Regions from separate parts of the Flammeovirga yaeyamensis genome, predicted to be linked through region 3. Evidence: riboswitches for the same ligand, from Rfam matches in the RefSeq annotation. Region 3 holds a riboswitch; each other region holds the start of a gene.
The links. Region 3 has a riboswitch for cobalamin ahead of KMW28_RS21735 (InlB B-repeat-containing protein). Riboswitches for the same ligand answer to the same signal wherever they lie in the genome.
Positions count from the first base shown of each region.

Region 1: linked by a shared signal. The riboswitch ahead of nrdD (anaerobic ribonucleoside-triphosphate reductase) and the one ahead of KMW28_RS21735 (InlB B-repeat-containing protein) in region 3 are both predicted to bind cobalamin.
Region 2: linked by a shared signal. The riboswitch ahead of KMW28_RS12520 (ribonucleotide-diphosphate reductase subunit beta) and the one ahead of KMW28_RS21735 (InlB B-repeat-containing protein) in region 3 are both predicted to bind cobalamin.
Region 4: linked by a shared signal. The riboswitch ahead of KMW28_RS12345 (ABC transporter substrate-binding protein) and the one ahead of KMW28_RS21735 (InlB B-repeat-containing protein) in region 3 are both predicted to bind cobalamin.

Region 1 is NZ_CP076132.1:1,276,489-1,279,706, forward strand. Features, by position in the region: gene KMW28_RS04935 (PAS domain S-box protein) at 1-161, shown strand, start outside; gene nrdD (anaerobic ribonucleoside-triphosphate reductase) at 215-2,053, opposite strand; cobalamin riboswitch at 2,163-2,421, opposite strand; gene KMW28_RS04945 (hypothetical protein) at 2,587-3,218, opposite strand, start outside.
Region 2 is NZ_CP076132.1:3,173,222-3,176,439, forward strand. Features, by position in the region: gene KMW28_RS12515 (ribonucleoside-diphosphate reductase subunit alpha) at 1-738, opposite strand, end outside; gene KMW28_RS12520 (ribonucleotide-diphosphate reductase subunit beta) at 781-1,758, opposite strand; cobalamin riboswitch at 1,914-2,117, opposite strand; gene KMW28_RS12525 (BamA/TamA family outer membrane protein) at 2,545-3,218, opposite strand, start outside.
Region 3 is NZ_CP076133.1:334,406-337,623, reverse strand. Features, by position in the region: gene KMW28_RS21745 (hypothetical protein) at 1-159, opposite strand, end outside; gene KMW28_RS21740 (hypothetical protein) at 470-1,054, opposite strand; cobalamin riboswitch at 1,238-1,414, shown strand; gene KMW28_RS21735 (InlB B-repeat-containing protein) at 1,519-2,874, shown strand; gene KMW28_RS21730 (PKD domain-containing protein) at 2,942-3,218, shown strand, end outside.
Region 4 is NZ_CP076132.1:3,120,356-3,123,573, reverse strand. Features, by position in the region: gene KMW28_RS12350 (TonB-dependent receptor plug domain-containing protein) at 1-178, opposite strand, end outside; gene KMW28_RS12345 (ABC transporter substrate-binding protein) at 178-1,332, opposite strand; cobalamin riboswitch at 1,352-1,529, opposite strand; gene KMW28_RS12340 (carboxypeptidase-like regulatory domain-containing protein) at 1,685-3,218, opposite strand, start outside.

The DNA.
Region 1 (3,218 bases), on a different replicon from region 3:
CTTTTAAAAAATTCCATAGTAGTAGAAAGTATGAAGGAAGTGGTTTAGGTTTAGCGAATTGCAAAAAAATAATAAACCTCCATGATGGTGATATTTGGGTGGAAAACAACCCTGAATCAGAAGGAAGTATCTTTTATTTTAGTATTAAAAAGACATTATAAAAAAAGAAGGTAATCTTTGATACACTATTTAAGATTACCTTCTTTTTTATTCATTAATTATGTTTTACTCGGTTTCTCACTTCATCTTTCTTTCCATTATTAAATACTTTATGATAGGCCCCCGTAATATAACCGGTAACTCTCCTTAAAGTAATAATATCTTTCGACTGACACTTATCACATTTCAGATCATCAAATAAACCTTCGTGATCACAGTTTAAGCATCGATCTCTTTGGATGTTAGTAGCAAAGTAATAAACTCCTTCTTCCATCGCTCCCTCAATTAGATTTTTATATAAATGAGGTGTTTTATTGATTTCCGATCGTAACTCTACATAAGTGATAGAACCACCTGAACAGTATTTATGATAAGGTGCTTCTATAGCAATCTTATCAACATAGTTGATGTTGTGCCATACAGGAACATGGAAAGAGTTGGTGATGAATTCTTTATCAAAAACTCCTTGAACATGACCGTATTGCTCTTGTAATTTTTTAGCGAAAGTATGACATAAACTTTCTGCAGGAGTGGCATATAAAGAGATATTCAAACGTCTTCTCCGACTTTCCTTATCACAGAAATTATGTAGATCTTTAATCAGGTTCAATGCTTTTTCTTGAGATTCTTCTGATTCACCATGATGCTTTCCTTCCAAAATCAATAAAGCTTCGGCAATACCGATAAACCCTAAAGCAAGTGTACCCGAATAAAGAATATCGCCAATTTTAGCCTTTTCGTTATACGGTTGATCGTGCTTCCAGATCTTGTTTTTATACATAAAAGGAGCTGCTCCCATTAGTTGCTTTCTTTGCCAACGTAAACGTGCTTCCATCATGTCGATTCCAATAAATGCCATCTCTTTTACAAGAGTACAGAATTCCTCCCATGAGTCAGTTTCCATCGCATATTTAGGAAGGTTCATGGTTACAGGAGATAGGTTTCCTCTACCCGATTTTCCGTTATAGCCATGTAGATTTTTTCCTAAACGTGTACGACACCCCATAGTGGCAGGGATTAAATCTGGAACAATTTTTCCGTTTTTATCCAAAATGTCATATACCTCTTGATGGGTGTTGACATAGTTAGGATAGACTCTTTTTATCGAGCACTCGTTGGCCAATTGGAAAAGATCCTCGTTTAAAATTTTACCTTCTTCCTTTCTGTATTGCCAAATTTGAATAGGGAAAATTGGAGTAGTTCTTTTCTCACCAATACCATCCATTGTGGCATTTAGCATGCATTCGATAAACAAACGACCTTCTCTAGAAGTATCACATCCATAGTTAATCGATACAAATGGAAGTTGATTACCAGCACGACTTTCTAAATGATTCAGATTATGAAGGAAAGCCTCGCAAGCTTGTTTAGTTTCTTCTTTTACTTGGTCCCAGGCAAATGTATCAGGATCGGGTACATTAAACTTAATGGCCGTTTCCATATGTTTATAGAAACTAAGTTTAATGAATTTGGCCATATGGAAATCGAAGGCATTAATAGCGATACCTCCAAACTGAGCGTTACTCTGACATTGTAAAACGACTGCTGTTACTTGCAAAGCAGAACGAATACTTTTAGGGGGACGCATAGTGCCATTCGTTGTATGAATGGGTTTGCTAAGAATTTCTCCAACATCAATAAACATACAGTTTTGCATTCCCACAGCATAAGAACTGAAGTCGTGGATATAAATCCACCCTTCTTCATGCATCTTTAAATGCTTTTCGGGAAGTAAGTAGGCTTTTGTGTATTCCTTGGAGATTTCACCCGACATACGGGTAAGTTTTGCAGTAAAAACACCTTCAGGCATGTTGGCGTTTTCGTTTTCTACATTAGTAAGGTTAATTGCTTCATTGGCGAATTTCAGCAATTTACTGTCTTGAGTGATGACCATGTCTTTTGAATTTTTTTGAAACAAAACACAAGGCGCTATTGTAGGAAGTGCAGTAACGTACATCAAATAATTTGGTGGACGCTGAAAACTTAGACATTAACTCGATGTCGGTGGCTTCATTTGCTTGGTAGGTCTTCTGACTTGACTCTAAAAATTGTCCTTCTCACTTTATACTTGATACATCTGATCAAGCAGAACAGCAATGGAGTATCAATTCTTTATCAGTTAAATTAAGAGAGCTAAATATGTAGTCAATTAGCTATTAAATTAAGTGATGACAACGAGTGCTATACAGCTACGAGCATAGTTCTAGATTCTCACTAGATTCCCTATTATTCCATTTTGGCACCATGCACTTTCAATTTGCAAACACCTGATTTAAAAAGCATTGATGACAATCACTAAAATATTTTAGGAATTTATAATATGCTGAAAATAGATAGTTTAAGGGGATGATTTATTAGAAAAATAAAAGGCTGTCACATTTATTATATGACAGCCTAAAATTCTTATATAAGATTAATTGAACTGAATTAGTTCGCTTCTTGACCTGTAGTAACGCTTACTTTAGAAGGATCGATTTGAATTCTTTCAAGAAGTCTTCTTAATGACTTTGCTTGACCTTTAAAAGAACCCGCCATAATACCGTTTAAGCCATTTGGATTTTCTTTTGCTTTCTCGATAGTATTCATAATCTCTAAAGCTTTATCAAAATCTCTTTTCATTGTGTAGGCTAATGCAAGGTTTAATTTTAAACCATCAGCAATTTCGCCATTTACTTTAGCTTTTTTGTCCTCATAGTTTGCTTCAGCAATTAGTTCCTCCCAAAGTGGAATTGACTCATCAATTGTTTCCATCACTTGGTCCATTGTCGTTTTCTTCTTCTTAGAGAAAGAGTAAAGTTTTTTAAATCTATCTGCTAAAGTTTCTTGAAGTTCAGTTAACTGCTTGTATTTAGGATGTGATCCTTTAGCACCAAAGATATAAATCAATTCTCTAGATGAGTCACTAAAAAGTTGTTCTTGAATATCAAGGTGTGCATAATAGATCGCGTATTTGAATATTTTTTTGTGCATTTCATCACGAATGTGTTGCTGCATAATCGCTCTTCTCGCTTCATCAGAACCCGCTTTATTAACTTGTGATTTTAAAGTGATGTATTCCA
Region 2 (3,218 bases), on a different replicon from region 3:
AGGTCTTTGATTATTGGCATTGTCCTTATACATGATGTAAGGAATACCTTTTTCAATTCTAGACTTAATCACTTTTGCCCATACTTCACGAGATCTTCTGTCACCTGATCTAACATTATCAATAAAATTGTCAGATACAGTTACGCCCATGAATATATTTTGAATACTTTTCCCAACGTCTTTAATCGTCAAGAACTCATCAATATCACCATGTTCTACATCCAAGTAAGCGGCAAGCATACCTCTTCTTGTACTTCCTTGATTTGTACCATTAATTACTGAATCGTACATTTCAAGGAATGGATAAACACCATTTGATGTCCCATTATTTGTGATTTTTGCACCTCTAGGTCTAACATCAGACATGTTAATTGATGTACCACCACCAATTTTAGACATCATCATGACTTCGCCCAAAGAAGCACCTATTCCAGCAATACTATCTGGAATATAACTACCAAAACAACTAATAGGTAAACCTCTTTCGGTTCCCATATTAGACCAAACTGGAGAAGCAGGACATAAATAGTTATTCCAAATCGCATCAAAGAACCTCTTTTCGAAATCGGGCCTTTTTAAACGACTTGCGGCTGCCTTAGCGATACGAGTAACTGCATCTCTTACAGTTTCTCCTTCTAGTAAATAACCATTTTGTAAAGTTTGAAGACCTTCTTTTGTCATCCATTTTGGATTTGCTTCAAGATTAGAGGCCTCGGTAGTTAATGTAATTTCAGACATGTTGTGTATGAGGGTGTAGAAATAAGAGTATCAATTTATTATTTAGAAAAGATCATCAGCAGTTACTGATTGTGTCTTTTTAGTATATTCTGTAGGTCTTACAGCGAAGAAATCGTCGTGTGCTAAACCAAATACTTCTTCATCGAACCATTGCATTTTCTTCAATGTTTCTTTATCAACTTCAAAGATAGGTTTTAGACCAATTTCGCTTAAACTTTTATTCAGACGATCTCTCATGAAGTGAACTAAATGTTCTATTGGTAAAAATTCCAACTCACCATCTTCAAAAATACCATTCAGCAACCTTACTTCCACATCGTGAGAAATTTTTGCTGCTTCATAGATACGATCTTGAAGTTCTTTAGTATTCAACTCAGGGTATTCAGCAATCATCGTATTGTATAACCACATACCTGCACGTGCATGAGAGTTTTCATCCTTAGCAGACCACTTGATAATGTTACCAATACCTTTAAGTTGATTTTTGAATTTTTTATAGGACAGTAAAATAGCGAACTGAGAGAATAAGTTTACATTTTCAGTAAAACACGAGAAAATTGCAATACTCTGTAATAGGTCGTGCGGTTGGGCATTTCCATTTTTATCCACAGTTACCTGAGAGAGCATTTCAAGACGTTCCATAGCAGTCTCGTCTTCTAAGAATGCCTCAAAATTGTCCAAATCCAACAACTCGTTTAAACGTGCATATGCAGATGCGTGACGAGCTTCATTTTCAGCAAAAGTAATGGCCATTGCCTTAATTTCTGGCTTAGGTATAAACTGACCAATCACCCCCCAAAAATCATCCTGAACATTAGTTTCAGTTTGGGCAAACGTTTTCAGGATGTTACCAATAACATCTCTTTCTTGATCTGTTAAATTGGTTTTGAACTGCTGAATATCTGCATCAAAGTTTACTTCGGAGTGAATCCAGAAAGTTTGGTGAATAGCGTCAATAAAATCTTGTGCCTTTGGGTATTCAAAGGGTTTGTAAGCTACACGTTTATCTAATAAGCTCATCTTTTGGATGTTTTTTTAATACAACTAATGAAAACATATAAATGTTCTCATTGAACAACACAATGCTTTATTTTCTTTATAAGCTGACGGAAAAGCCCAGGCATCAAATTGATTTACTCAGACAGTTCTTTTACTCCCCATTATCCCGATGGAGGTTACAAGCAACAACTTAGGCAGGTCTTCTGACTAAACTATAATATAATTTTGATTCAACCTTCCCACATTTAAAATGCAGTGGATTTTTCGAATTCATTTTCATAGTATTACAGCTGCGGGTACAGTACAGGCCTCTCACCTGTTTCCCTTTTCACCAAAGCAAAATGCAAATTGCTTTAAGCACCTTCGTCATAACAAATAAATGGCCTTTTATTGATAATAGCAAACATTTTCTAACATAGTTTTTGTTAAAAAAAATCCCACAAAATTAGTTGCATTTTGCTTGACTCATTTAAAAAAAATGATAAGAGGTAAAGACACTCAAATTGACATTTAATTGCATTTTTTTAATATCAATATTTTAAAGGTATATGAAATAATTTTGTAATACTTGAATTAAAAAAAAGTGTAAGACACACACAATAAATCAAAAACCTTTCTTATACTTGGATAACGTCTATATACGTATTCATTAATCTCATTTTAAAATGGACTAATCTAAGTTACTCTGTTTACAACTCAATTATATTTTAGTGTCATTAATTTTAAGATTGATTAAATCTACTTGTAAAATTCAAACAATTATTAAATTATACTTGATTTTTGAGGAATTAATCAATATGAATTACATTAAAACGCTTCTCCGAAGGTTAAATATAAACCAGAACTTTTTTCTGATCCAATTCCATAATCTACTCGAATAGAAGCTTTGTCCTTTTTATTAATCAAAAATCTTAATCCGCCACCTCCTGCAAACTTAAAACCTTGGCTATCAAAATTTTCGTAAGTCGAAAAAACATTTGCCGTTCCAATGAAGGCTGTCATCCCAATTCTCCAGAATAAATGTTGTCTAAATTCAGATTGTAATGCCACCATTTTTTGGTCTCTCCAACGGCCTTCATAAACACCTCTCATCATGTTTAATCCGCCCATCAAAGCCATCTCTCTAAAAGGAGTATTATCACCAAAAGTTTGTTTCGTTAAACCCTGAAAAGCTAACACAGAAGTACCTTCTTTTTCTCTACTTAAATCAAAATATTTTCTGAGATCTAATGTCAATACATTAAAATTATAATCACTACCAAATATACTATTGTATACTTCAAAGCGACCTTCAATAAAAAATCCTTCTTTGGGAGAAAGTACCAGATCCCTTGTATCCCATTTATAAGTAGTCCCTAATCCAGATACGCTACCCCCTTCATATCCTGGCAAAGTGGTAATATCTGCTGGAGTACCATCTTTTTTTGGACCTAAACTAATATCCCAATAATTGGCATAACGCAATTGTAGACCTAGGAACA
Region 3 (3,218 bases):
TCCATTTAAATCTACTTCATTATATGAAGAGAGTTCAGAAACATCGTTAATAACGGTATTTCCAGTTAGAGTGAGAACTTGCCCAGAAAGATGACTACAAACAAACAATAGAATTGTGATGATTGTAGTTGTAGATAGTTTAAAGTAATTAGTATTCATTTCACAGTAGTGTTATCAATTATACACGTAATTGTTACACCTAACTAACTCATTACTTTAATAATGTTCAATTGTATATACTAGAATCTAACTATACATAAGATCAATTTTTATAGACACTTTTTAATTAAAACTAGACAAAATTGTATTTTATGAGGTCTGAGGAAGGTTTTTTATGATGTATTACTTAACAAGTATTCATATACGTTTAAATGCTTTTTTTTATACTTATACAGTAAAAAAGACCTAAAAGTCAGATCTTTTGATCTACTTTCAGGTCTAATAATATGGATAAAGAATAAATATTTTTTTAGAATAAAGTGCTTATTGCACCACTTTCTTTTGCGATAACTTCTTGATCTAAAGTTGCAGGTTGTTCCATTCTAGGAGCAATCATTAATTGGGCATGCCATAGATGACCAATATTGTTTTTATGAATACCTTGACAAGAAATGGTCAATTCATTTTTATTGTCTACTACAGGTTTAATTTCTTTATAAGCCAACCATTGTTCATCATTTTCTTTGATCATGGTCCAATCTGGATTTTGATAGAAGGATGCACCAATAATATTTAAGTTATTTTGGATGACTTCAATGTCTTCATTTTCAATAGTAATGACCAATTTCACAAGACTTTCTTTATGATCATAAACCGGTTTTATTGTAGCAGGTTTCTCTAAAAACTGAATCTCATAAAACCCATTATCAATAGGTTTTGCATCCATTTTTGATACTAATGTTTGATTTACTTCTTGAAAGGACATTCCCATTTCAAGACCATTAAATAAGTTGATTTTTTTAGTGCTCGAAGTACTTAAATTCGAATTGTCAGTTTGTGCACTTGCAAAATTGGCAACAAGAAAAAAAGCAATTAAATAAATTAGCTTTTTCATGATGAGATATTTTTTAATTTTTATTTTAGATTTTTTAACGTGATTTTATAGTCAAAAAGTTGAGATAATTAGGTTTTGTTAAATTTTTTAGATTTTAAAAAATGTATGGAATCGTATTACAAAATGATAATCAAAAATTCTTTTTAGTAATGATTCCTATCACTTTTATTAGTAAAGATAACTCTCACCTTTGCTGTGCATTGGTTCCGAAAGGAATAAAAGGGAATCTGGTGAAAGACCAGAACTGTACCCGCAACTGTAAATGCTCATAATGCTTGAATTAAAAAGCCATTGTTTTAATGAGAAGGCAATTCAAGAAAAGAGCAAAGTCAGGAGACCTACCAAGCAAATATATACTGATGAAACTTCGGGAGTTAAGTATCATATGATTACCTCTATATGGGGTATAATATTTATTGCATTCCTGAAAGTTCATCGCTTAGATTTTTAAAACTAAATTAAAGATGAACAAACAACTCCTATTTAAAAATTCGATTTATTTCGTATTATCCTTATTCTTTTTTGTAGGCTGTAATTCTGCGGACGATTCAACATTAGCCGTTCATAACGTATCTTTTGATACCGATGGAGGTAACAAAATTGAAAATCAAGAAGTATTTCATGGCGAAAAAGTGACACAACCTACTCAGCCAGAGAAAGTAGGACATGAGTTTTTATCATGGACTTTAAATGAAGAAGACTACGATTTTGAGCAAGCTGTAGAAAGTGATATCACATTAAAAGCCACTTGGGAAGAGTTAGAAGTAACTTACAAAGCAACATTTCAATTTGATAATGGAGCTGAGGACAGTGTGGTAACTGTTTTAGAAGATGGTACTTTAGAAGAGCCTAAACACCCTATTAAAGATGGATATCTTTTCCAATTTTGGTCAGTAGATGGTGCAGCTTTTGATTTTAAAACTCCAATCACTTCAGACATAACTTTAGTCGCTGTTTACGAAGAAGTCATCGATCAATTTGTAGTTACTTTCGATGCCGATAATGGAGATCAATTGGTTCAAGTTACTGTAAATGAGGACGAATTAGTAGCAGAACCTACAGAAACTCCAACAAAAGTGGGATACGAATTCTTAGGTTGGTATGTAGGTGATATTGCATTTGATTTCAATACACCAATTACAGCTGATATTACCATTGTAGCTAAATGGGAATTAGGAGCAGGAGAGACCACTGTTGATTATGCTACAATGTCTCAAGCAGACTTTCAAGCAATGAATAACGGTGACCACGCTACAGTAAAAGCTCAACTAAACCGCCTTGGTAGAGGTTGGGCATGGGGAACAGAAGTTTTTCTAATTGATGAAGAAGGTAATAGTACAAAAGATCTTTACAGTTCTTCTAACTATGGATGTTTTACTTTCCCATTAGTTTTTGCAGCAGGAGATCCAGAGTTTGATGGTAGAACATTTGTGTTTGATTTGGTAAAAGATATTTACATGTCGTCTCCTCAAGTTGGATTTGCCTACGAAAGAAACGAACAGGTAAACGGGCAACCAGCTTACAACGGACTAAAATGGTTAGCACCAATGCGTTACGGTATCGAATACTTCGACGAAGTAGTGAGAGGAAATGTCATCAAAGTATCTTTTGATGAAACGGTAAAAGCTAAAATAGGTACCGAAGAAATTTTATTTAAAATATTAAATGATGAAGGTGGATATGATAATCTATCAGAAGATCAACTTTCATTAGTAGAAGGGTTCGTAGGGGAGAATAAGTATGTTAGAACGATCACTGTAAACGGAGAAATCATCTCAGTGTTACATGACGGTCAACCTCAAATCAGTGATTCAATTTAGATCATATTAAATATTAATCTGGGTAGGGTAAAGACTTTGTTTTTACCCTACATTTTCAATTTGTGTTATGAAAAAGAACATTTTTGCAAGCCTAATTTTAGCAACAGGTATTTTCGCTTCATGCCAAAACTCTACTAACGATGAGACATCGGAAGAGAATACGTATGTGCCTATCGAAAATCCTGATGCCACTGCATACATCACAGAAGTACTGGATTTTTCTCCAGCGCCGGGTCAGTTTCTAAATAAAGTGGATAACGACTTAGACACTAAAGAAAACATTGTAGGAGATACGTACATGTTCATCTCCTTAGGCACTTTTGGAGGATCAGTAACATTTAAAT
Region 4 (3,218 bases), on a different replicon from region 3:
TTAATTGTATAGTAGCACTATCAAAAGATTGTATATGTGCTCCTTGACTATAGTACTTCATGGTCTTTGCTGTAATTTCCACTTCATTTAATTCGCGATCAGGAAGTTGATATTCATCCTGAGCAAAAAGAGAAACATGAGCAAAGAGAAACACTAATGTGATAATCCTCTTAATCATTATTGTAATTTCTGATAGAAATAGAGTTCGTGATCCGGTAACAAATCCGGATGAAATATCTTTATTAAGTCTGCTAAAACGATTTCAGGATGGAGGTTTCCTGTGGCCCAATAATCACTAGCCATTCCACCTCTTGTTCGTTTATTATGGTTGAAGACCATTCGATTTTTAAATGCATCGAATTGCCCATAACGAGAATCTTTATTCAAAATCTGTTGAAGGTTGTCTGTTGTTCCTGCATTTACCCAATAATCAGCATCTTTACCCTTTGCAAAAACAGCTTCAAGATCTAGTTGTATACTTCCAGTCTGATCTGTTTCACTCCAAGGGTAAGAAACATGTGTTTGCTCTAAAGCTTTTGCCAAATAAGAAGCACCTCCAGGTACAGACCACATTCCTTTATAAGGAAAACCTGTAATCACTTTTGGTTGTGAATCCGATTGCTTCGCTAATTTTACTAAATCGTTATATTTTAATTCGATGCTTGTAAATAAAGCATCAGCTTGCTTTTCTTTATTTAATAATGCTCCAAATAATTTCACCCATTCAGCTCGTCCTAATAAGTCATTTTCTTGCCAATCAGTGTTCGACAAAATTGGAATACCTGCTTTTCTAATCACAGGAAAAGATTGAGCAGTTACAGAAGAATTTCCCACAACCATTACAAGGTCTGCATTAGACATAAGAATCTTTTCTGCATTATCAGTAATGTCATAACCAACTGTAATAATTTTTCCATCAGCCATTCGATCAACAATAGCTTGACTGTACATATATGTAGAATCGACATAACCTCTAATAGCATCTAATGCATCCAACTCTTCCATCATCGTAGTTTGTGATGTAGTGGTAGTGATCATGTTTGAAATGGGAATGCGAATAACTTGGCTTTGAGTAAAACCAGTTGGCAATGATTGACCCTTTTGCAATAATACATAAGAGGTCTTCTTGTCGTTGAAAGGATTGATTAGATGTAAAACTTTGTAATCATCTTTATAGTCAAGAGAGAAAGTTTTAGCATATTTTACTTGCAGAGGAGTTGCAGTAAAACTCTGATAAGTTTCCTTTGAAGTTTTGTTTGTATGAGATTCACAGCTAAATAAAACTGTGGATAATGCTCCTAAAAATAGGAGTACATTTATAAGACGTTTCATTGTTTTCACTTTTCACCCGAAGAATATTTCTACAACAAAAGATATCCTGACTTCTTTTTATTTTGAACCTTCCCGGTCGACCAGTGGTAATTCTCAAAAACCTAAATTAATAGGAAAAGTTACAGTAGCGGGGACTGTTTTGGATTTACACCAAATTCCCTTTTGTTGATGCAAATATGGAAGAAGAAAAGTTATAAAACAATTCCAAAGTATCACTTATTAAGTGATTGTGATCATTTGTAAATTTATTTTCGTCGTCTAACAATAACGAAAATAACTATTTTGAAATTGAAAAAGACCTTCTTAAATAATCGACATATTCACTATTTAAGAAGGCCTGTTGTGTATGTTATTAATGAACCAAATTGTTCAATTCTTTTTCCAAAATGAGTGGTTTTAAACCAGTTATTCTTTTAATAATAACGCCATCTTTCACAATAAACTGAGTGGGGTAGCCTTGTACATTTAACGTATTTCTTAGTTGAGAGATATTATGATCCGTCACCCTATAATATTGAACTTGCTCGGTAATCGGTAGTTTATTTACCTCCTCTTTCCATTTTATATCAGATTGATCACAGAATAAATACACAAATTTTATATTAGAGTTTTTATGCTTTTCAATAATAGCAGGGAAATCTTCATGAAGCCCTTTTTTACAGAAGCCACACCAACTTACAAATAGGTTAATGACATAAGTGCCATCATCAAAACGTTTAGAAAATTCGTTACCATGAGTATCAATTACTGAGATATCTTTTGGGAACTCTATTTCTTTGAACCCTTTTCTTCTGTTGGCCAGCCCGGTTAATTCTTTAATTTGAGAGGATGTGGGATACGTGTTTTTAAAGACTTCAACGGATTGATTGAATTTAGCATTACTCAAAGTATCATTGTAATAGTGATATTTTGATAAGTACTCGAACAATACTTTTTCTTGCAACTCCTCATTTTGAATAACGTTTTGATTGATTTCCTGAAATCTTTCCAAGTTAGTATTCGCTTGATGGTTGAAACGACCTTTTTCTATACTTGTAAAATCATCTTCAACTATTGTTATCTGAGTATGAATACTCTCCGCAATATATTCAGCTAGCACAGGACTTGAATAAATCATCGGATCGTTTAAATCGAAATGTTTAAGTACTGAGATTAAGTGGTTTCGATTATTTACTTTAACCGTATCTGTAAAATTTTCTGCGTAGATCGTATTTGCCTCAATCCATAGGGCAATGATATTACCTTTATTTTCATTGATGAAATCTTCGTTCAACTTGTCTTTATAAGCAAATAAGGTATCAGACATGTTGTTGAATACCGCTTGTAATAATTGGTTGGAGGCTTTATAGTCAGTATGATAAGCAAGGTTATTAAGGATGTTTGTACTTTCATCAATCTGTTTCATGAAAGTATAATGATAATTTAAACTATCTGAGATTTCTTCCCTTTGTTTATCAAAATAATAGGGATCAAAATAAGTCGTTCTAATTTCCTTTAATTCATTTTTTATATCCTTATGATTTTGTTGACTGTAAGTACTTCTTTTTAGTAATTCACGTGTCTGTTTATACTTCATGAAATCGCTCATAGCCACATTCTGACGTTGTTCTTCAGTTCTACTTTTAAAGTAATTATTATATTCCACTCGAATAGAATCACGTTTATCGTATAGACTAGTGTAGGATATTTCCTTTTGATTGATTAGTTCAGAGTATTTATTGCTATCGATCGATCTAAACTCCCAATACGCACCATTGTATTCTGCAAAAGGGGATTCCATATCTACCCAAAGGGCAACTTTATCGGATAATCGAAAAGTATTACCTGCATTTAAAGAATATCCTTCCGTTGTGCTGAAATTGACAATATCTAAATGCCCCTCATAT